DNA from 3 places in the Serratia entomophila genome. Region 2 is predicted to be linked to each of the others. Evidence: predicted binding sites of a transcription regulator. Region 2 holds the regulator's gene; each other region holds the start of a gene.
The links. Region 2 encodes sigma-54, which starts transcription at its own class of promoters, with help from an activator protein. Its sites were predicted from a motif close to GTTGGCACANNTTTCGCTNT; they were not measured.

Region 1 (7,932 bases), 1.7 Mb from region 2:
CGGCGTACAGCCGCATCCGCAGCCTGCTGGAGGAAGCGCCGGCGGTGCAGGACGGGCAACGGGCATTGCCGGCCGGCCGCGGCGTGCTGGCGGCGGATATTCGCGCCTTCCATTATCCGGAGAATAAGCAGCCGGCGCTGCACGATGTCCGGCTGAGGCTGGAGCCGGGGCAGATGCTGGGGCTGTGCGGCCCCACCGGCGCGGGAAAATCGACGCTGCTGTCGCTGATCCAGCGCCAGTTCGACGTGGACGAGGGGCAAATCAGTTATCACGGCCTGCCGCTGACCGAGATCAAGCTCGACGACTGGCGTTCACGCCTTTCGGTGGTCAGCCAAACGCCGTTCCTGTTCTCAGACAGCGTGGCGAACAATATCGCGCTGGGCAACCCGGGCGCGACGCAGGAGCAGATCGAGCAAGCGGCGCGCTTAGCCAGCGTGCACGAGGATATTCTGCGCCTGCCGCAGGGCTATGAAACCGAAGTGGGCGAACGCGGCGTGATGCTGTCCGGCGGCCAGAAGCAGCGCATCTCCATCGCCCGCGCGCTGCTGCTGGACGCGGAAATTCTGATCCTGGACGACGCGCTGTCGGCGGTGGACGGCCGCACCGAGCATCAGATCCTGCACAACCTGCGCAGCTGGGGGCAGAACCGCACGGTGATTATCAGCGCGCACCGGCTGTCGGCGTTGACCGAGGCCAGCGAGATCCTGGTGATGCAGCACGGCGGCGTGGCGCAACGCGGCGAACATGCGGCGCTGGCGGCGCAGCCGGGCTGGTATCGCGACATGTACCGCTACCAGCAGCTGGAGGCGGCGCTGGATGAGGCGCCGGAAGCGGGTGAGGAGGCGTTAGCCAATGAATAAAGTACAAAAGCTGTGGCCGACCTTGAAACGGCTGCTGGCTTACGGCTCGCCGTACCGCAAACCGCTGGGGATTGCGGTGCTGATGCTGTGGGTGGCGGCGGCGGCGGAAGTCGCCGGGCCAATCCTGATCAGCTATTTCATCGACAACTACGTCGCCAAAGGGCAGTTGCCGCTGGCGATCGTCGGCGGGCTGGCGGCGGCCTACGTGCTGCTGGAGCTGCTGGCGGCGGCGTTGCACTATTTTCAGGCGCTGCTGTTCAACCAGGCGGCGGTGGGGGTGGTGCAGCGTTTGCGCACCGACGTGATGGACGCCGCACTGCGCCAGCCGCTCAGCGCCTTCGACACCCAGCCGGTCGGGCAGCTGATTTCGCGCGTGACCAACGATACCGAGGTGATCAAGGATCTGTACGTCATGGTGGTCTCCACGGTGCTGAAAAGCGCCGCGCTGATCGGCACCATGCTGGTGGCGATGTTCAGCCTCGACTGGCGCATGGCGCTGGTGGCTATCTGCATTTTCCCGGCGGTGTTTGTGGTGATGGGCATTTACCAGTACTACAGCACGCCGATCGTGCGCCGGGTGCGCAGCTATCTGGCGGACATCAACGACGGCTTCAATGAAGTGATCAACGGCATGGGGGTGATCCAGCAGTTTCGCCAACAGATCCGCTTCGGCGAACGCATGAGCGCCGCCAGCCGTTCGCATTATACCGCACGCATGCAAACCCTGCGGCTGGACGGCTTTCTGCTGCGGCCGCTGTTGAGCCTGTTTTCGGCGCTGGTATTGTGCGGCCTGCTGATGCTGTTCGGCTTCAGCGGTGAGGGCGCGATCGGCGTCGGCGTACTGTACGCTTTTATCAACTACCTGGGCCGCCTGAACGAGCCGCTGATCGAGCTGACCTCGCAGCAATCGATTTTGCAACAGGCGGTGGTGGCCGGCGAACGCATCTTCGAGCTGATGGATCGCAGCCAGCAAAGCTACGGCGCCGACGATCGCCCGCTGGCCAGCGGCCGCATCGACATCGACGATCTGAGCTTCGCCTATCGCGCGGACAAAAAGGTGCTGCAGCATATTTCGCTGTCGGTGCCTTCGCGCGGTTTCGTGGCGCTGGTTGGCCACACCGGCAGTGGCAAGAGCACGCTGGCCAACTTGCTGATGGGCTATTACCCGGTCGGCGAGGGTGAGGTGCGCCTCGACGGTCGCCCGCTATCCAGCCTGTCGCACCGCACGCTGCGCCAGGGCATGGCGATGGTGCAGCAGGATCCGGTGGTGATCGCCGAATCGGTATTGGCCAACGTCACGCTGGGGCGCAACATCTCGGAACAGGCGGTGTGGCAGGCGCTGGAGAGGGTGCAGCTGGCGGAGCTGGTGCGCGGTTTCCCGCAGGGTATTCATACTCGCCTGGGCGAGCAGGGCAATAACCTGTCGGTGGGCCAAAAACAGCTGCTGGCGCTGGCACGGGTGCTGGTGCAAGCGCCGCAGATCCTGATCCTCGACGAGGCGACCGCCAACATCGACTCGGGAACCGAGCAGGCCATCCAGCGCGCGCTGCGGCTGATCCGCGAGCACACCACGCTGGTGGTGATCGCTCACCGTCTGTCGACCATCGTCGACGCCGATTCGATTCTGGTGCTGCACCGCGGGCAGGCGGTGGAGCAGGGCAATCACCAGCAGCTGCTGGCGCAGCAGGGCCGTTACCATCAGATGTATCAGCTGCAGCTGGTGGGCGAAGAGCTGGCGGCGGCAACCCGCGAAGAGAGCCAACCCGCCTGATGCCCGGGGGCCGGTTGCGGCCCCCGCATTACCCCGGCGCACCATAAACAGGCATAGATCCGTTTCAAATCCCCCTCGCTGCACTTTTTCGACGCGCAGCGCACCAAATTAGTGCGCAAAATTTAACCGCCGATGGCCGGTGCGCCCTGCGCCCGGCCGCTTGCCCGCCGTTCCCACGCTGCCCTGCCAGGTAATCCGCTGAATTCGCATACAAAACCATTTATGGCACAGCCTTTGCTTTATTCAGCCCGTATCGGGGTGAGTTTGGGCTTAATTCGTGGAGGGGCAATATGAAGCTGGTGACCGTGGTGATCAAACCATTCAAGCTGGAGGACGTGCGTGAAGCCCTATCCTCTGTGGGCATTCAGGGGCTGACCGTAACCGAAGTCAAAGGCTTTGGCCGCCAGAAGGGGCACGCTGAGCTTTATCGTGGAGCTGAATACAGCGTCAATTTCCTGCCTAAGGTGAAAATCGATATCGCAATTGCCGACGACCAATTAGATGAAGTGGTTGATGTCATTAGCAAAGCCGCCTACACCGGCAAGATCGGTGACGGCAAAATTTTCGTTGCCGAATTGCAACGTGTCATTCGCATTCGCACCGGCGAAACCGACGAAGCAGCACTGTAATCACAGGCTCAGTTAAGTAATGGGGATGGATTGATAATGAAAAAACTTTTATCCATGTTGGGCCTGAGTACGGTAACCATGGTTCCCTCTTTGGCCCTGGCCGCTCCGGCGGTCGCAGACAAGGCAGACAACGCGTTCATGATGATCTGCACCGCTTTGGTGCTGTTCATGACGCTGCCGGGCGTCGCGCTGTTTTACGGCGGTTTGCTGCGTTCCAAGAACGTGCTGTCGATGCTGACTCAGGTCACCGTCACCTTCGCGCTGGTGTGCGTGCTGTGGGTGTTGTACGGCTACAGCCTGGCCTTCAGCGAGGGCAACGCGTTCTTCGGCGGTTTCCAGACGGCGATGCTGAAAGGCATCGGCATCGACAGCGTGACCGGCACCTTTAACCAGATGATCCACGTGGCGTTCCAATGCTCCTTCGCCTGCATCACCGTGGCGCTGGTGGTGGGCGGCTTCGCTGAACGCATCCGCTTCTCGGCGGTGGTGATCTTCGCCGCCATTTGGTTCACCATCTCCTACCTGCCGATTGCCCACATGGTGTGGGGCGGCGGTTTCCTGGCCGCCGATGGCGCGCTGGACTTCGCCGGCGGCACCGTGGTGCACATCAACGCCGCCAGCGCCGGCCTGATTGGCGCCTACCTGTTGGGCAAACGCGCCGGCTTCGGCAAGGAGGCGTTCAAACCGCATAACCTGCCGATGGTGTTTACCGGCGCTTCCATCCTGTATATCGGTTGGTTCGGTTTCAACGCCGGTTCCGCCAGCGCGGCGAACGGCATTGCGGCCCTGGCGTTCCTGAATACCGTGATTGCTACCGCAGGCGCCATCCTCTCCTGGACCTTCGCCGAGTGGATTGCGCGCGGTAAACCGTCGCTGCTGGGCGCCTGTTCCGGCTGCATCGCCGGGCTGGTCGCGGTCACGCCGGCTGCGGGCACCGTGGGCGTCGGCGGGGCGCTGATCATCGGCCTGGTGGGCGGCGTTGCCGGCCTGTGGGGCGTGGTCACGCTGAAGAAATGGCTGAAGGTGGACGACACCTGCGACGTGTTCGGCGTTCACGGGGTGTGCGGTATCGTCGGTTGTCTGTTGACCGGCGTATTCACCGCCTCTTCACTGGGCGGCACCGGCTATGCGGAAGGCGTGACCATGGGCCACCAGGTGTGGGTCCAGCTGCTGAGCGTAGCGATCACTCTGGTGTGGTCTGGCGTCGCTGCCTTTATCGCCTTCAAGATCGCCGGGGCCATCGTTGGCCTGCGGGTGCCGGAAGAGCAGGAGCGCGAAGGCCTGGACGTCAACAGCCACGGCGAGAGCGCCTACAACCAGTAAGGCTGGAAGAAGGGCAGTGCGCTAAATAACAATAAAATAATGATGATGCAAAAAAGGGCGATGGTGACATCGCCCTTTTTATATTTTAGGCGTCGCGCTGGCGAATCACCCCTTCCTGCACCGTAGTGGCGACCAGCACGCCGTCGCGGGTGTAGATCTGCCCGCGCACGAAACCGCGCGCGCCGGAGGCGGAGGAGCTTTCCACCGCGTACAGCAGCCAGTCATCCAGGCGGAACGGGCGGTGGAACCACATCGAGTGGTCGATGGTGGCCACCTGCATGCCCGGCTCGAGGAAACCGACGCCGTGCGGCTGAAGCGCCGTCGGCAGGAAGTTGAAGTCGGAGGCGTAGCCCAGCAGATACTGATGAATGGCCGGATCGTCCGGCATGCTGCCGTTGGCGCGGAACCACACGTAACGGTGTGGCTCTTCCACGCTGCCTTTCAGCGGGTTGTGGAACTTCACCGGCCGCATTTCGAGCGGTTTCTGGCCGATAAACTTATCGCGCACCTTTTCCGGCAGCATATGCGACAGCTTCTGGGCGATTTCCGATTCGGACATCAGCCCTTCCGGCGGCGGCACGTCCGGCATGCGGTTCTGATGTTCAAAACCGGTCTCCGGGCTTTGGAAGGAGGCGGTCATGTAAAAAATCGGCTTGCCGTGCTGAATGGCGCTGACGCGGCGAGCGCTGAAGCTGTTGCCGTCGCGCAGGGTTTCCACGTCATACACGATAGGCTTGCTGCTATCGCCCGGGCGCAGGAAGTAGCTGTGGAACGAATGCACGCTGCGCTCCGCCGGCACCGTTTGCTTGGCGGCATACAGCGCCTGGCCCACGACCTGGCCGCCGAACACCTGACGCAGGCCCAGATCTTCACTTTGGCCGCGGAACAGCCCTTCTTCGATTTTCTCCAGATCCAGCAGATCGAGGAGGTTTTGTAATGCCTGGCTCATAAAGTTATTACCTTTCTAATAATCATTTTGCGCAGTGTGCGGAATATCACGGCGGGACGTCAACATCTTGCGTTATGGGGCCGCTAAAATTACCTTAATAGTGAGCATTATCAGCAGGGGAAGTGATTAATAGGCGGAGCTAAATGGATTTTTCAGTATTTTGTGCTAAGTTTATTGAGTGAGGTGGTGAAAGCCACCAACATGTTGATAATAAAAAAGGAGACCGATCCATGAAACTCTGGCAAATCGTAGGCGGAGCAGCAGCATTGACGATGGCTCTGGCGGGCTGTGCCCAAAAGAGTGCGGATGTGCCTACCCCGACGGCAGGAAACCCGACCGCGCAAACGCAGATTCAGGGCCCGGCGGTGACTGGTTCGGTTAACATTCGCCAGCGCATTGCGCTGCCGCCGGATGCCGTACTGACGGTTACTCTCTCTGACGCCTCGCTGGCGGATGCGCCGTCGAAAGTCATTGCCCAGCGAGCTGTGCGCACCGACGGCAAACAGGCGCCGTTTAATTTCGTCCTGCCGTACAACCCGGCCGACATCCAGCCGAATGCGCGTATCATTCTGAGCGCGGCGGTGACGGTGAATGGTCAAATGATCTTTATCACCGACACTATCCAGGAAGTGGTCAACCGCAACGGCACTCGCGCCGATCTGCTGCTGGTTCCTGTACAGGGCGTGCCGGTTCAGGCTGCGCCAACGGCGATGCCGTAAGCTCGGTTTTCCGAGCGCCTGACAGCAACAGCCTTTGCGCTTCGGCCAAAGGCTGTTTTGTTTTTTTACCCGCGCCAGCCGTACAGCTGAAAGTCCACCGTGCTGTGTGGGCCAAAAATGATGCCCTCCGCCAGCAACGCCTGCCGCTGGCGCTGAAAGTCTTCCCCTTGCTGCGAAATCTGCCCGTGACGGTTAATCACCCGATGCCAGGGGAGTGAGGTGCCTTCCGGTAAACGCCGCAGGACGCCGCCGACCTGGCGCGCCGCGCGCGGCGAACCCGCCAGCTGCGCCACCTCGCCATAGGTGGTGACTTTGCCATAGGGAATGGCGGCCACCACGTGGAATACGCGTTGGCTAAAGGAGGCGTCTTCTGGTTTCATGTTTGTCTTCCCGCATGAGTAAAACCCCAGGCGGAGAGTGTGCCACAGGAGAGGTGGGTAAGAAAACAGCGGTTGACCTCGGTTGGCTTGCTATTTGGTGGGGCATCGCCGATAATGCCCACCGCTTCGAAGTACAGAAGCCGTCAATGGAGGCCCTGTTGGTTCTCCCGCAACACTAACTTGTGAACTCGGTCAGATCCGGAAGGAAGCAGCCGCAGCAGGTGACGTGTGTGCCGGGATGTAGCTGGCAGGGCCTCCACCCATTTCAGCTCCCGGCATTTTTTTCTCTCCGTTTTATCTGCCCCATAAGAGTTATTTCTGGCGCCATATTTTTTCCCCGGCGTTTAAAATTGTTTTTTATAACAGGCACTCAATAAGTCAGCGCCGCTACGCCATTCGCGCGAAAAAATATGAAGGGTATTTTGCGAAAATTCTTAAAGTTGCGCGCCTGTTGGTATGGGGTTAATATTGATTATTACCTGCGCTAAAGGACGCCGTTCCCGTCCGTCGGCGATGGCTGTATTGGCCTAAATAAGTTCAAATAATAACCAGTGTGCTCTACCAGGCAGCAATATGATTTACATCATTGATAAAGATATCAGGTTTAATACTGAAAACGGTTCGCTAAAGAGTATAAAGAAAGGCCATGAAGTTTTCCTATCCAGCGTGAATGCAAGAGTATTCAAGTGTTTGCTTGAGCATGGCAGTGAAGCGGTCAGCCGCGAGACGTTGCTTAAGCAGGTCTGGGCCGACCATGGTTTGAGCGCGTCGTCGGCTACCCTGAATCAATATATCTGCCTGACCCGGCGTGCGCTGGCTTCTGTCGGATTCAATGAACGTCTGATCATCACCCTGGCCAAGAAAGGTTACAGGTTAAATAATTTTATACAAATTAACAAGTTAGCCGTTGACTGCGTCGAAGGCGGCATCCCAAATGCGCCAGTGCCGGCCAGCCATGGCTATCGTTATTCTTTTATTCTGCTGAGAAGCTTATCGATAGTGTTGCCGTTATCTTTCCTGGCGCTGTGCTTTTTTTATTATAAGCACCACCGCGCAGCAGAGAAGAAGCAGCTGTTATCCTATGTGGGCAGCGTCAACGGCTGCGAGGTTTATTATGCCGGTAATTTTTTGGAGAGTAATAAGGGCAATTATTTGCAGTTTTTGGCCAGAAAAGATCTTTACGGGCAGCGCTGTCGCCCAGGAGAGATAGTCCTTACCAGGGTTAACCGTTCTCTCAATGCCAACGAAGACAGCGGGCGGCAGTTTATCGCCAAATGCGCGAAAGATCGTCGTTCTATTCT
Region 2 (7,932 bases):
CCGGATACCATGATAATCAGCAGCGACTGCACGCCGACGCTGTGCAGCTGTTTCAGCAACAGCGGCCACTGCTTGCGCGGTTCAGGCCGCCCGACCAGCGCGTTGAACAGCATCAGCCCGGCGCGGCCAAAGCTGGCGCTGGTGTCGATGCCACGGCGCCCTAACGACGCTAACGCCCGTAATAACATGAGCTTATTTACTCCCTAAGCCTAGCAGTTCGGCCTGATAATCACCGGCCGGATAACGGAACGGCACCGGCCCATCGGCAATACCATCCAGGAACTGGCGCACCCGCGCATCAGGATTGTTCTGTAATTGCGGCGTCGTGCCTTCGGCAATCACCCGGTGATCGGCGACGATATACGCGTAATCGGCGATGCTCAGCACCTCCGGCACGTCGTGCGACACCACGATGCAGGTAATGCCCAACGCATGGTTCAGCTCATCGATCAGCTTGACCAGCACGCCCATGGTGATCGGATCCTGGCCGACGAAAGGCTCGTCGAACATGATAAGCGCAGGGTCCAGCGCAATCGCCCGCGCCAGCGCCGCACGCCGCGCCATGCCGCCGGACAGCTCGTTGGGCATCAGCTCGGCCGCGCCGCGCAACCCTACCGCCTCCAGCTTCATCAGCACCGTGCTGCGCAGAATAGGCTCCGGCAGCTTGCTGTGCTCGCGCAGCGGGTAAGCCACGTTTTCGAACACCGTCAGATCGGTGAACAGCGCGCCGGACTGAAACAGCATGCTCATTTTCTTGCGCGCGTCGTACAGCTGGTGGCGAGACAGCGCCGGGATATTCTCGCCGTCAAACCAGATCTCGCCGCGGTCCGGCGTCAGCTGGCCGCCAATTAGGCGCAGCAACGTAGTTTTGCCGATGCCGGACGGCCCCATGATCGCCGTCACCTTGCCGCGGGGAACCGTCAGGTTGATGTCTTCGAATATCAGCCGATCGCCGCGCGAGAAGCTCATATCGCGCACTTCGACCAGATTCTCTGCCTTCTGGTGCATGTTATATAGATCCTTTACGGCTCATTTTTTGCTATGCCCTTCTACCTGAAGCTGCAGCGTTGTTGGCTGCAACCTCGCTCGTTTGGGTACAAATCTACCCGTGATGTTAAAGTAACGGGCGCAATCGGTGTCATCTTTACAAAAACTTACCGCCATTTCGCTACCAATGATGCCATTGGTTTTACTTTTCCGCCTCACCCGGTCAAAATTGGCGCCATAACGAAAAAAACGAAAGCGTTCATATATTAGCCGGGAAAACCCGTCGCTGCGGCTTTAGGCTGCGCGACGGAGGGCAAAGCAAGATAGCCGAATTGCGGCTTTTAACCAACGAACTGGGATAAATACCCGACAAAGGACCCTGCATGTTTCTCGCAATCGCATTATTAATCGTTGGTTTATTTTTACTGGTGTACGGTGCAGACCGCTTAGTTTACGGTGCTGCGGTGATTTCCCGCTCGCTCGGCGTACCGCCGTTGATTATCGGCATGACCATCGTCGGCATCGGCACCTCGCTGCCGGAGCTGATCGTCTCGACCACCGCCGCGCTGAACGGGCAGATAGATATGGCCGTGGGGAACGTATTGGGCTCCAACATCGCCAATATATTGTTGATCCTCGGGGTCGCCGCGCTGATCCATCCGCTGGCGGCGCGTTCGGAAGTGCTGCGGCGCGAACTGCCGCTGATGTTGGCGGTCACAGTATTGTGCGGTTTCGTGCTGATGGACGGCACCCTGAGCCGGCTGGACGGCGTATTGCTGCTGGCCGCCGCTGCCGGGTTCATTCTGCTGATGCTGAAAATCGCCCGGCTGGCGCAGCGCGAAGGCAGCGACAGCCTGACCGTGGAACAGATCGCCGAGCTGCCGCAGGACAGCAGCAATACCGTGGCGGTGCTGTGGCTGGTGCTGGCGTTTATCATTCTGCCGCTGTCGTCCAAGATGGTGGTCGATAACGCCACGGTGATCGCGCACTATTTCGGCATGAGCGAGCTGGTGGTCGGGCTGACCATCATCGCCATCGGCACCAGCCTGCCCGAACTGGCCACCTCGATCGCCGGTGCGCTCAAGGGCGAGGATGATATGGCGATTGGCAATATCATCGGCTCCAATATTTTTAACACGGTGATCGTGCTGGGCGTTCCCGCTCTGCTGTCGCCGGGCAGCGTCGACGCCGCCGCCTTCCAGCGCGATTACTGGGTGATGCTGGCCGCCAGCATCCTGCTCAGCGCCCTGTGCATCGGGCGCAAACATCGCATCGGCCATCTGGCCGGCGCTCTGTTATTATGTGGCTTTATTGCGTATCTTGCGGTGCTGTTCTTTAACCCTTTCAATACTTTCGGCTAAACCGACGGGAATGAGCATGTCGAATATTCAGTTGCAACCTGGCTTCGATTTTCAACAGGCCGGTAAAGAAGTGCTCCGGATCGAGCGTGAAGGGCTGGCTCAGCTCGACAACTACATCGATGCGAACTTTACCCGCGCCTGTGAAACCATCGCCGCCTGCTGCGGCAAAGTGGTGGTGATGGGTATGGGTAAATCCGGGCACATCGGCTGCAAGATCGCCGCCACCTTCGCCAGCACCGGCACCCCCTCGTTCTTCGTCCACCCGGCGGAAGCCAGCCACGGCGACCTCGGCATGGTCACTGCGCAGGACATCGTGCTCGCCATTTCCAATTCCGGCGAGTCCAACGAAATCCAGGCGCTGATCCCGGTGCTGAAACGCCAGCAAATCACGCTTATCTGCATGACCAACAACCCGGAAAGCTCGATGGGCAAGGCAGCGGATATCCACCTGTGCATCAAGGTTCCTCAGGAGGCCTGCCCGCTGGGACTGGCACCGACCACCAGCACCACCGCCACCTTGGTGATGGGCGATGCGCTGGCCGTTGCGTTGCTGAAGGCGCGCGGCTTCACCCCGGAAGATTTCGCGCTGTCGCACCCGGGTGGCGCGCTCGGCCGCCGGCTGTTGCTGCGGGTGAGCGACATCATGCACAGCGGCGACGAAATCCCGCACGTCAGCGCCGACGCTTCGCTGCGCGACGCGCTGCTGGAGATCACCCGCAAGAACCTGGGCATGACGGTCATCTGCAACGATCTGATGAAAATCGCCGGCATCTTCACCGACGGCGACCTGCGCCGGGTGTTCGATATGGGCATCAATCTCAACGACGCCAAGATAGCCGACGTCATGACGCTCGGCGGCGTGCGGGTGCGGCCGGGCATGTTGGCGGTCGATGCGCTGAACCTGATGCAGCAACGCCACATCACCGCGCTGCTGGTTGCCGATGGCGACCAGTTGCTGGGTGTGGTACATATGCATGACATGCTGCGCGCCGGCGTCGTTTAATTAAGGAATAGAACGGAATGAGTCTGGTAGACACCTGCTACGGGCCAGTAGAGCAAGACGTGATGGCGCGTGCCGGTAAAATCCGCCTGCTGATTTGTGACGTCGACGGCGTGCTGTCCGACGGCCTGATTTTCATGGGCAACAACGGCGAAGAATTAAAGGCGTTCAACGTACGCGACGGCTATGGGATCCGCTGCCTGAAGACCTCGGACATCGAAGTGGCGATCATCACCGGCCGCTCCGCCAAGCTGCTGGAAGACCGGGCTAACACCCTCGGCATCACCCATCTGTATCAGGGGCAGTCCGATAAGCTTTTGGCCTTCCGCGAACTGTTGGATACACTGTCGCTGACGGCGGATCAGGTGGCCTATATCGGCGATGACCTGATCGACTGGCCGGTGATGGCGCAGGTGGGTTTGGCGGTCGCGGTCGCGGACGCGCATCCATTGCTGACGCCAAGGGCCCATTACGTTACCCGCATTGCCGGCGGCCGCGGCGCGGTGCGCGAACTGTGCGACATTATTCTTTTGGCTCAGAATAAGCTGGAGGACGCCAAAGGGCTGTCGATATGAGCAAAATCAAACTTTGGATCACCCTCCTGCTGGCGGTGATCGCGTTGGCATTGATCGGTTGGAACATGACGGACTTCAGCGATGACGGCGCCCCGGCGCCGCTCAACGACCAGTCACCTACCTATCAGAGCCAGCATACGGTCACCGTGGTGTACAATCCGGCCGGCAAGCTGAGCTACAAGCTGGTGGCGGAAGACGTGAACTATTACACCACCGACGAGCTGAGCTGGTTTACCCAACCGGTGATGACGCTGTTTGATGAAAATGCGGTGGCAACCTGGTCAGTGCGCGCCGATCGCGCCAAACTGACTAAGGATCGGATGCTGTATCTTTACGGCCACGTCGAGGTGAATAGCCTGACCACCACGTCGCAGCTGGAAAAAATTAAAACGGACAATGCTCAGGTGAATCTGGTAACCCAGGATGTGTCTTCCGATGACGAAGTGACGCTCTTTGGGACGAACTTTACCTCTAACGGCATGAAAATGCGTGGGAACCTGCGGGCCAAAACCGCTGAGCTGATTGATAAGGTCAAGACCAACTATGAAATCCAGAACCAAAAAACCATTCCGTAATCTGTTGATCGGCAGCTTAGTTTTGGCCGCCAGCGCTCCCGCTTTGGCGCTGAAATCCGACTCTAACCAGCCGGTCAGCATCGACTCGCTGAAGCAGGCGCTGGACATGCAGAGCAACGTCAGCACCTTCACCGATAACGTGGTGATCAAACAGGGCACCATCGATATCCGTGCAGACAAGGTGGTCGTCACCCGTCCGGGTGGAGATCAGAATAAAACCTATATTGAAGCGTTCGGCAACCCGGTAACCTTCTACCAGATGCAGGACAGCGGCAAGCCGGTGAAAGGCCACGCGCAGAAAGTGCGTTACGACGTGGCGACGCAGCTGGTGACCCTGACGGGCAACGCCTATCTGGAACAGCTCGACAGCAACGTGAAAGGCGACCGCATCACCTATCTGGTGCAGCAGCAGCAAATGCAGGCGTTCAGCGATAAAGGCAAACGCGTGACCACGGTTCTGGTACCGTCGCAGCTGCAAGACAAAAACGGGCAACAGAAGAGTAACTAATCACCTATGGCTACACTCATCGCAGAAAACCTGGCGAAAGCCTACAAGGGCCGCAAAGTTGTTGAAGACGTCAGCCTGAAAGTGAAGTCCGGCGAGATAGTCGGCCTGCTGGGGCCGAACGGCGCCGGTAAAACCACCACCTTTTACATGGTGGTGGGCATCGTTCAGCGCGACGCCGGGCGCATCGTGATCGACGAAGAAGACATCAGCCTGCTGCCGCTGCACGCCCGCGCGCGCCGCGGCATCGGTTATCTGCCGCAGGAAGCGTCGATCTTCCGTCGCCTGAGCGTGTACGACAACCTGATGGCGGTGCTGGAGATCCGCGCCGATCTCACCAGCGAACAGCGCGAAGACCGCGCCAAAGAGCTGATGGAAGAATTCCATATCGGTCACCTGCGCGACAGCCTGGGCCAGGCGCTGTCCGGCGGTGAACGCCGCCGCGTCGAAATTGCCCGAGCGCTGGCGGCCAACCCGAAATTCATCCTGCTGGATGAACCCTTCGCCGGTGTTGACCCGATTTCCGTTATCGACATTAAAAAAATCATCGAGCACCTGCGTGACAGCGGCCTGGGCGTGCTGATCACCGACCACAACGTGCGCGAAACGCTGGACGTGTGTGAACGCGCCTATATCGTCAGCCAGGGCAAACTGATTGCCCACGGCACGCCGGATGCTATTCTGGCCGATGAACAGGTGAAACGCGTTTATCTGGGCGAAGAATTCCGCCTTTGAGTGCCAGCGCGTCCTGAAGGACGACGGTTAACGGAAGTAGACAGAAGATTATGAAGCAAGGTTTGCAACTCAGGCTCAGCCAACAGCTGGCCATGACTCCGCAGCTCCAGCAGGCCATTCGCCTGCTGCAGTTGTCCACGCTTGAGCTTCAGCAAGAAATACAGCTGGCGTTAGAGAGCAACCCCCTGCTTGAGCAGACCGATCTGCACGAAGAAATCGACGCCAAAGAGTCTACCGAGACCGAAGGCCTGGATACCCGCGAGGCGCTGGAGCAGAAGGACATGCCCGAAGAGCTGCCGCTGGACGCCACCTGGGACGAAATCTACACCGCCGGCACCCCGTCGGGCACCGGCACCGACTACAGCGATGACGAGCTGCCGGTGTATCAGGGCGAAACCACTCAGACGCTGCAGGATTACCTGATGTGGCAAGTGGATCTGACGCCGTTCTCCGACACCGACGCCGCCATCGCCACCTCAATCGTCGACGCGGTCGACGACACCGGCTACCTCACCGTGCCGCTGGAAGACATTCTGGAGAGCCTGGGTGACGAGAATGTGACCATGGACGAGGTCGAGGCGGTATTGAAACGCGTGCAGCATTTTGATCCGATCGGCGTCGCCGCGCGCGATCTGCGCGACTGCCTGTTGGTCCAGCTTTCCCAATACGCGAAAGACACGCCGTACCTGGCCGAAGCCCGCCTGATCATCAGCGAACACCTGGACCTGCTGGCCAATCACGACTTTCGCAGCCTGATGCGTTCAACCCGGCTAAAAGAAGATACACTGAAAGAAGCGATGGTGCTGATCCAGTCGCTCGACCCGCGCCCGGGGCAGTCGATCAATACCGGCGAGTCGGAATACGTCATTCCGGACGTCCTGGTGCGCAAGGTGCAGGATAAATGGACGGTTGAGCTCAACGCCGACAGCATTCCCCGCCTGAAGATCAACCAGCAGTACGCCGCGTTGGGCAACAGCGCGCGCAACGAAGCCGACGGCCAGTTTATCCGCAGCAACCTGCAGGAAGCCAAGTGGCTGATTAAAAGTCTGGAAAGCCGTAACGAGACCCTGTTGAAAGTGACCCGCTGCATCGTCAGCCAGCAGCAGGCGTTCTTTGAGCAGGGTGAGGAATTTATGAAGCCCATGGTGCTGGCGGATATCGCCCAGGCCGTGGAGATGCATGAATCGACGATTTCGCGCGTGACCACGCAGAAGTTTCTGCACAGCCCGCGCGGCATTTTCGAATTGAAGTATTTCTTCTCCAGCCACGTGAATACCGACAGCGGCGGCGAAGCCTCTTCAACGGCGATCCGCGCATTGGTGAAGAAATTGATTGCGGCGGAAAACCCCGCCAAACCGCTCAGCGACAGCAAGCTGGCCACCCTGCTCTCCGATCAGGGGATCATCGTGGCGCGGCGCACCGTCGCCAAGTACCGAGAGTCTTTGTCCATCCCGCCGTCGAACCAGCGTAAACAGTTGGTTTGACCTCTATTGAGAAGGAAGACACTATGCAGCTCAACATTACCGGACACCACATCGAAATCACCGATCCATTGCGCGAGTTCGTGAACAACAAGTTCGCCAAGCTCGAACAGTATTTTGACCGCATCAATCAGGTGTATGTTGTTTTAAGTGTGGAAAAAGTGCAGCAAATTGCGGAAGCAACGGTGCACGTGAATGGAGGCGAGTTGCACGCCACCTCGGAAGACGAGAATATGTATGCGGCAATTGATACGCTAATCGACAAACTGGCGCGTCAGTTGAACAAACATAAAGACAAACTGAAGCAACACTGACACTCTGACCCTCTTCCCGTCAGGGCGCTGCTCAACGCAGCCTCAGCTATCGGCGCGTTACCTGAATGGGTAACGCGCCGAAACGGTAATCAGGGTTAAAACAGGCGAAAAACCGCCTTGCCGGGTTCACCCGCCGGCGCGGTTTTAAGTGAAGATGAGATGAACAACGAATATATGCAATTAAGCTCGGTGTTAAACATCGAGTGCACCAGAAGCTCGGTACACTGCACCAGCAAGAAACGGGCTTTGGAAATTATCAGCGAACTGGCGGCTACTCAGCTTAACCTGCCTGCGCAGGTGGTGTTTGACGCGGTTCTCACCCGGGAGCGCATGGGCAGCACCGGTATCGGCAACGGTATCGCCATTCCCCACGGCAAACTGGAAGAGGACACACTGCGG
Region 3 (7,932 bases), 490 kb from region 2:
CATGTCAGAGCAGGCAATCGTCTGGGATTTGGCCCTGATCCAAAAATATAACTATTCGGGGCCGCGTTACACCTCATACCCCACGGCGCTGGAGTTTAACCAGAGCTACGACGAAGCGGCGTTTCAACGCGCCGCGGTTCGTTATCCCGATCGTCCGCTGTCGCTGTACGTGCATATCCCGTTTTGCCATAAGCTGTGTTATTTCTGCGGCTGCAATAAGCTGGTGACGCGCCAGACGCATAAGGCCGAGGAATATCTGCAGATGCTGGCGAAAGAAATCGCCCAGCGCGCGCCGCTGTTTGCCGGCCGCCAGGTAGGGCAGATGCACTGGGGCGGCGGCACGCCGACCTATCTGTCCAGGGCGCAAATCAGCCGGCTGGTGGCGCTGTTGCGCCAACACTTTGATTTTCTGCCTGATGCCGAAATGTCGATCGAGGTCGACCCGCGCGAGATTGAGCTGGACGTGATCGATCATTTACGCAGCGAAGGCTTCAACCGCCTGAGCATGGGCGTGCAGGATTTCAACAAGCAGGTGCAGCAGTTGGTGAACCGCGAGCAGGATGAAGAGGTTATCTTCGCCCTGATCGCCCGTGCCAAGGCGCTTGGCTTCCACTCTACCAATATCGATCTGATCTACGGCCTGCCGAAGCAAACGCCGGAAAGCTTCGCTTTTACCCTGCAACGGGTGGTGGAGCTGAACCCGGATCGCCTCAGCGTGTTCAACTATGCGCATCTGCCCAGCCTGTTCGCCGCTCAGCGCAAGATCAAAGACGCCGATTTGCCCAGCGCGCAGCAAAAGCTGGACATCCTGCAGCAGAGCATCGCGACGCTGAGCAAGGCGGGCTATCAGTTTATCGGCATGGACCACTTTGCACGGCCGGACGATGAGCTGGCAATCGCCCAGCGGGAAGGCAAGCTGCACCGCAACTTCCAGGGCTACACCACCCAGGGCGACAGCGATCTGCTGGGGCTGGGCGTGTCCGCTATCAGCATGCTCGGCGACAGCTATGCGCAGAACCAGAAGGAGCTGAAGAGCTACTACGGTAGCGTTGAAGCGCAGGGCCGGGCACTGTGGCGCGGGTTGGCGATGACGCAGGACGACTGCCTGCGGCGCGACGTGATCAAAACGCTGATCTGCAACTTCCAGCTGGAGTACCAACCGATCGAATGGCGGCACGGCATCGATTTTGCCGCGTATTTCGCCGAAGACCTGCAGCTGTTGGCGCCGTTTGAGCGCGATGGGCTGGTGGAGCGCGACAGGCTGGGTATCCGCGTCACGCCGCGCGGCCGGCTGCTGATCCGCAATATCTGCATGTGCTTTGATATTTATCTGCGTCAGCAGGTGCGCAATCAGCAATTTTCCCGGGTGATCTGAAGCATGAAAAAACAGCCGCCGATGCGGCTGTTTTTTTAACTGAAGAAGTTAATCAGCGCTGCGCACAGCACCGCGGCCACCGCCGCCTGCGGGGTGTGGCCGGCGGCAGAGCCAAGCTCCGCGCCTTGAGAAATGAATACGATGAATGAGTCCAGCATTCTCAGCCTCCAGAGTGTGCGAGACGATCATACTGCGCATGCACCGGCTGTAAAGCCTCAAGACGCTGGTTTTTTGTGCGCTGGATTGCGTTTTTACCCTCAACGCCGCCCGTTATTCCATTCCCAGCTCTTTTAGCTTGCGGGTCAGGGTATTTCGCCCCCAGCCCAACAGGCGTGCGGCTTCCTGCTTGTGTCCCTGAGTGTGGCGCAGGGCGGTGGTGAGCAGGGTGCGCTCCATTTCCGGCTGCGCTTCCGACAACAGGTTTTGATGACCGGAACGCAACGCGCGATCGGCCCACTGCGCCAGCAGCGTGGCCCAGCTGTCCGGCAGGCTGTGCCCGGTGCTTTCCGGCGCGGCGGTTTCAAACAGTTCTCCCGGCAGATCCTGGATCAGCACTTCCTGGCCGGCGGCCATCACGGTCAACCAGCGGCAGGTGTTCTCCAGCTGGCGCACGTTGCCCGGCCAGGGCAGGCGGGTCAGCGCGGTTTCGGTTTCCGGATGCAGATTCTTCGCCTCTACCCCCAGCTCCTTGGCGGCAACCTGCAGGAAGTAGCGCGCCAGCCGCGGAATATCCTCGCGGCGCTCGCGCAGCGGCGGCAAATGCACGCGGATCACGTTCAGGCGGTGGAACAGATCCTCACGGAATTTCCCCTCCTGCACCCGCAGCTCCAGATTCTGGTGGGTGGCGGCGATGATGCGCACGTCGACCTTGACCGGGGCATAGCCGCCGACCCGGTAAAACTGGCCGTCCGCCAACACGCGCAGCAAACGCGTTTGCACGTCCAGCGGCATGTCGCCGATCTCGTCGAGGAACAGCGTGCCGCCGTCGGCCTGTTCAAAACGCCCCTGCCGAATCTGGTTGGCGCCGGTGAACGCGCCTTTCTCATGGCCGAACAGTTCGGACTCAATCAGATCTTTGGGTATGGCGGCCATATTCAGGGCGATAAACGGCGATTTGGCGCGCGGGCTGTGGCGGTGCAGCGCATGAGCCACCAGCTCTTTGCCGGTGCCGGATTCGCCGTTGATCAGCACGCTGATCGACGAACGCGACAGGCGGCCGATGATGCGGAACACGTCCTGCATCGCCGGCGCTTCGCCGATGATATCGGCCGCCGGATCGCTGGCCGGCTGGCTGCGCGCCGGCTGCTGCTGTTCCTGATAATGGCTGATGGCGCGTTCCACCAGCGCCACCGCTTCGTCGATATCGAAGGGTTTGGGCAGGTAATCGAAGGCCCCTTGCTGATAAGCGCTGACGGCGGCATCCAGATCCGAATGCGCGGTCATTATGATGACCGGAAGCATCGGGTGGCGTTGTTTTATTTGTTTGAGCAGCGCCAAACCGTCCATACCCGGCATACGGATATCGGACAGCAGCACGTCAGGAGTTTGCGTGGCCAGGGCTTCCAGCACGTCATTGCCGCTGTCGAAGGTGGCGCAGCTCACTCCGGCTCCGGTGAGCGCACGTTCAAGCACCCAGCGGATGGAGCTATCGTCATCGACGATCCAGACTATCCCTCGTTGCATAGCAAACCTCACTGGCGAATGGGCAGGTAGACCGAGAATTCGGTATGGCCTGGCCAACTGTTAAATTCAATTTTTCCGCAATGCTGATCGATAAGATTGCGGGCGATGGATAATCCCAGGCCGGTACCGCCTTCACGGCCGCTGACCATCGGGTAAAACAGGGTGTCCTGCAGCTGCGCCGGCACGCCGGGGCCGTCATCTTCAATGTCGATGAGCGCCGCCAGCCGGTAACGGGTGCCGTGTAGGGTTATCTGAAACGCGGTGCGGGTGCGCAGCGTGATGGTGCCGCCGGTTTCCCCCAGCGCCTGCAACGCATTGCGGGTGATGTTCAGCAGCACCTGTTCGATCTGATCCGGGTCGTGGGCCATTTCCGGCAGGCTCGGATCGTAGTCGCGCACCAGGGTGACGTTATCCGGCTTCTCCAGCGACACCAGCTGGCAAACGCGTTCCGCCACCTGGTGAATGCTTTGGGTGATGTGCTGGCCCGGCCGCTGAGGCCCCAGCAGACGGTCAACCAGGTTGCGCAGGCGATCGGCCTGTTCGATGATCACTTTGGTGTATTCGGTCAGCGCCGGATCGGGCAGTGCCTTGGCCAGCAGCTGCGCCGCACCGCGCAGCCCGCCCAGCGGGTTTTTGATCTCATGAGCCAGCCCGCGCACCAGATCGCGCGCGGCTACCTGTTGGGCATGTTGCAGCTGTTCCTGGCTCAGGCGGCGTTGGTTGTCCATCGGTGCCAGCTCGACCAGGATATAGCCCTCAGGCAGCGCCTGAGCGGTCAGAGAGAGGATATGCGCGCGCCCGTCGACCACCAGGGTCACTTCGTTGTCGGTGAAGCCCTGACCGGCGTGGAGGCTCTCACGCATCAGATCGACGTTCAGCGAAAAATAGCCGAGCAAATCGGGCAGTGGCGTACCGAAAAGTTTACGAGAACTTTGTGCCAGCAGTTGTTGTGCCGCCGGGTTGGCGTAATGAACCGCCAGCCGAGCATCCAACAGCAGAATGCTGTTGATGAGAGAATTGAGGATCTGCCCTGCGTCGGGCAGCTTGCCAGTTGCCATATATGCCCTTCATCTTTCAAGACGCAGCGTTGTTGGCTGCCTTTACTCACACCAGTCACTTGGCAGACCAAGCTCCTGTCGGTTCGCTCGGTTGCCGCCTAGCTGCACCTTGAAATCTATGGGGCATAGCAGACGACTGCACCTTTTTAGTGCATCTATCCTACTCCAACCGCAATTGTCGCGGTACGGAATAGTTTTGCAGAAAATACGGTGGAGAAAAAAACCCATCCGAAGATGGGCTGAAAGTTTCCACGGCAACAAAAAAACGACAACTAAAATTTGGGCGCCGCCCGCAGATGCAGACGGCGCGGTCTGGCTTAAACGCTGTAGTACAGTTCGAACTCAACCGGGTGTGGCGTCATGCGCACGCGGTCCATCTCTTCTTTACGCAGTTCGATGTAAGCGTCGATCGCATCGTCGGTGAACACGCCGCCGCGGGTCAGGAACTCGCGGTCTTCGTTCAGTGCGGCCATGGCTTCATCCAGCGAGCCCGCCACTTTTGGGATCTCGGCTTCTTCTTCCGGCGGCAGGTCATACAGGTTTTTATCCATCGCATCGCCAGGGTGGATCTTGTTGATGATGCCGTCCAGGCCGGCCATCAGCAGTGCGGCGAAGCACAGGTATGGGTTGGCCGCCGGATCCGGGAAGCGCGCTTCGATACGGCGCGCTTTCGGGCTGGCAACCACCGGGATACGGATGGAAGCGGAGCGGTTACGCGCGGAGTAAGCCAGCATGACCGGTGCTTCGTAGCCTGGGACCAGACGCTTGTAAGAGTTGGTGGTCGGGTTGGCCAGGGCGTTGATCGCTTTGGCGTGCTTGATGATGCCGCCGATGTAGAACAGGGCGGTTTCAGACAGGCCGCCGTATTTGTCGCCGGCGAACAGGTTGGTGCCGTTCTTGGACAGCGACATGTGGCAGTGCATGCCGGAACCGTTGTCACCGAACATTGGCTTCGGCATGAAGGTCGCGGTTTTGCCGAAGGCGTGCGCCACGTTGTGCACCACGTATTTGTAGATCTGAATTTCGTCGGCTTTCTTGGTCATGGTGTTGAAGCGGGTTGCCACTTCGTTCTGACCGGCGGTGGCCACTTCGTGGTGGTGCGCTTCAACCACCAGACCCATTTCTTCCATGGTCAGACACATGGTGGAACGGATGTCCTGTGAAGAGTCGACCGGTGGAACCGGGAAGTAACCGCCTTTCACCGCCGGACGGTGGCCTTTGTTGCCGCCGTCGTAGGTGGTGCCGGAGTTCCATGCGCCTTCGATGTCGTCGATGGCCACGTGGGAACCGCGGATGCTGCTGCCGAAACGGATGTCATCGAACAGGAAGAACTCAGGCTCTGGCCCGAACAGCACGGTGTCCGCGATGCCGGAAGAGCGCAGGAAGTCTTCCGCACGTTTGGAGATGGAGCGCGGGTCGCGATCGTAGCCTTGCATGGTGCCCGGCTCGAGAATGTCGCAGCGGATGATCAGGGTGGATTCTTCGAAGAACGGATCCAGTACCGCCGTGCTGGCGTCCGGCATCAGCACCATGTCAGATTCGTTGATGCCCTTCCAACCGCCGATTGAGGAGCCGTCAAACATTTTGCCTTCTTCGAAGAAGTCGGCATTCACCTGATGAGCAGGGATGGTAACGTGTTGTTCCTTACCCTTGGTGTCAGTGAAACGCAGGTCTACGAATTTCACTTCGTGCTCATTCAGCATCGTCAATACGTGTTCAGCGGACATACTTAACTCTCCCGGATTTATCATTGTCGTCGTGGAACGAATCTGTGGAACTGGCTTTTTTTCGTCTTGAAAAGACTAAAGCGAAAACTGTGCCAACTTTTCGAAGAGGCCTTTATCGCCTTTCTGTGCGGGTTTTACGCAACGCCAGTATGCACCATCAGCGATGCATTGCACTAACATGGTGCAAAATGAGTAAGTAAGGGCACCGAAATGGTGCAAAAGTGCACCGTTGGTGGCTTTTTGCACCGTGAAAGGGATCACAAACTGACCGGTACGCAGTTGTTTATAAGAGATGGTTGTGATCTTGTTTAGTACCTCGCTTAATACGTGTACAATAGCGCGCTATTTCTAATGCCTGAGGCAAAGCTGTGATCGAAAATTTGCGTAACATCGCCATTATTGCCCACGTTGACCATGGTAAAACCACCCTGGTTGACAAGCTGCTGCAACAATCCGGTACCTTCGGAGAGCGTGTAGAAGCCACCGAGCGCGTAATGGACTCCAACGATTTGGAGAAAGAGCGTGGGATTACCATCCTCGCAAAAAACACCGCCATTAATTGGAAAGACTACCGCATCAACATCGTGGATACCCCAGGACACGCCGACTTCGGCGGTGAGGTAGAGCGCGTGATGTCAATGGTCGACTCGGTGCTGCTGGTTGTGGATGCAATGGATGGCCCTATGCCGCAAACCCGCTTCGTGACCAAGAAGGCCTTCGCCAACGGTCTGAAGCCGATCGTGGTAATCAACAAGGTTGACCGTCCTGGCGCGCGTCCGGACTGGGTTGTCGATCAGGTGTTCGACCTGTTCGTTAACCTCGACGCGACCGACGAGCAGCTCGATTTCCCAATCATCTATGCATCCGCACTGATGGGCATCGCCGGCAACGACCACAACGACATGGCGGAAGACATGACCCCGCTGTATCAGGCGATCGTCGACCACGTGTCTGCGCCGCAGGTTGAGCTGGAAGCGCCATTCCAGATGCAGATCTCGCAGCTGGACTACAACAACTACCTGGGCGTGATCGGCATCGGCCGCATCAAGCGCGGCAAAGTGAAGCCAAACCAGCAGGTCACCATCATCGACAGCGAAGGTAAAACTCGCAACGGTAAAGTGGGCAAAGTGCTGGGTCACATGGGTCTGGAGCGTATCGAGTCCTCTCTGGCCGAGGCTGGCGACATCATCGCCATCACCGGTCTGGGCGAGCTGAACATCTCCGACACCATCTGCGACACCAACGCCGTTGAAGCGCTGCCGGCGCTGTCCGTTGATGAACCTACCGTCAGCATGTTCTTCAACGTCAACACCTCGCCATTCTGCGGTAAAGAAGGCAAGTTCGTGACTTCTCGCCAAATCCTTGAGCGTCTGAACAAGGAGCTGGTGCACAACGTGGCGCTGCGCGTTGAAGAAACCGAAGATGCCGACGCGTTCCGCGTATCGGGCCGTGGCGAGCTGCACCTGTCCGTTCTGATCGAAAACATGCGTCGCGAAGGCTTCGAGCTGGCGGTATCCCGTCCGAAAGTTATCTTCCGCGAAATCGACGGCCGCAAACAAGAGCCGTTCGAAAACGTGACGCTGGACATCGAAGAGCAGCATCAGGGCTCCGTGATGCAGGCGATGGGTGAGCGTAAAGCCGACCTGAAAAACATGGATCCGGATGGCAAAGGCCGCGTGCGTCTCGACTACGTGATCCCAAGCCGTGGTCTGATCGGCTTCCGTAACGAGTTCATGACCATGACTTCCGGTACCGGTCTGCTGTACTCCACCTTCAGCCACTACGACGACGTGCGTCCGGGCGATGTGGGCCAGCGCCAGAACGGCGTGCTGATCTCCAACGGTCAGGGTAAAGCGGTAGCGTTCGCCCTGTACGGCCTGCAAGATCGCGGTAAGCTGTTCCTGGGCCACGGCGCGGAAGTGTATGAAGGCCAGATCATCGGTATTCACTCACGCTCCAACGACCTGACCGTGAACTGCCTGACCGGTAAGAAGCTGACCAACATGCGTGCTTCCGGTACCGACGAAGCGACTACCCTGGTTCCGGCCATCAAAATGACCCTGGAGCAAGCTCTGGAGTTTATCGATGA

Region 1: a site for sigma-54 is predicted at 2,853-2,872, ahead of glnK (P-II family nitrogen regulator). Genes of this name have one in related genera too.
Region 3: a site for sigma-54 is predicted at 5,921-5,940, ahead of glnA (glutamate--ammonia ligase). Genes of this name have one in related genera too.

What each region holds. Positions count from the first base shown of each region.
Region 1 covers NZ_CP082787.1:1,104,154-1,112,085, forward strand. Annotated here, with positions in the region: gene smdA (multidrug efflux ABC transporter permease/ATP-binding subunit SmdA) at 1-860, shown strand, start outside; gene smdB (multidrug efflux ABC transporter permease/ATP-binding subunit SmdB) at 853-2,631, shown strand; gene glnK (P-II family nitrogen regulator) at 2,922-3,260, shown strand; gene amtB (ammonium transporter AmtB) at 3,297-4,583, shown strand; gene tesB (acyl-CoA thioesterase II) at 4,669-5,532, opposite strand; gene KHA73_RS05315 (YbaY family lipoprotein) at 5,763-6,251, shown strand; gene KHA73_RS05320 (MGMT family protein) at 6,317-6,631, opposite strand; RNA gene ffs (signal recognition particle sRNA small type) at 6,788-6,884, shown strand; gene KHA73_RS05330 (winged helix-turn-helix domain-containing protein) at 7,205-7,932, shown strand, end outside.
Region 2 covers NZ_CP082787.1:4,394,729-4,402,660, forward strand. Annotated here, with positions in the region: gene mlaE (lipid asymmetry maintenance ABC transporter permease subunit MlaE) at 1-188, opposite strand, end outside; gene mlaF (phospholipid ABC transporter ATP-binding protein MlaF) at 193-1,008, opposite strand; gene KHA73_RS21080 (calcium/sodium antiporter) at 1,371-2,348, shown strand; gene kdsD (arabinose-5-phosphate isomerase KdsD) at 2,365-3,351, shown strand; gene kdsC (3-deoxy-manno-octulosonate-8-phosphatase KdsC) at 3,369-3,923, shown strand; gene lptC (LPS export ABC transporter periplasmic protein LptC) at 3,920-4,498, shown strand; gene lptA (lipopolysaccharide ABC transporter substrate-binding protein LptA) at 4,467-5,006, shown strand; gene lptB (LPS export ABC transporter ATP-binding protein) at 5,013-5,738, shown strand; gene rpoN (RNA polymerase factor sigma-54) at 5,789-7,222, shown strand; gene hpf (ribosome hibernation promoting factor) at 7,246-7,533, shown strand; gene ptsN (PTS IIA-like nitrogen regulatory protein PtsN) at 7,693-7,932, shown strand, end outside.
Region 3 covers NZ_CP082787.1:4,883,362-4,891,293, forward strand. Annotated here, with positions in the region: gene hemN (oxygen-independent coproporphyrinogen III oxidase) at 2-1,375, shown strand; gene KHA73_RS23345 (YshB family small membrane protein) at 1,411-1,533, opposite strand; gene glnG (nitrogen regulation protein NR(I)) at 1,646-3,058, opposite strand; gene glnL (nitrogen regulation protein NR(II)) at 3,067-4,116, opposite strand; gene glnA (glutamate--ammonia ligase) at 4,434-5,843, opposite strand; gene typA (ribosome-dependent GTPase TypA) at 6,212-7,932, shown strand, end outside.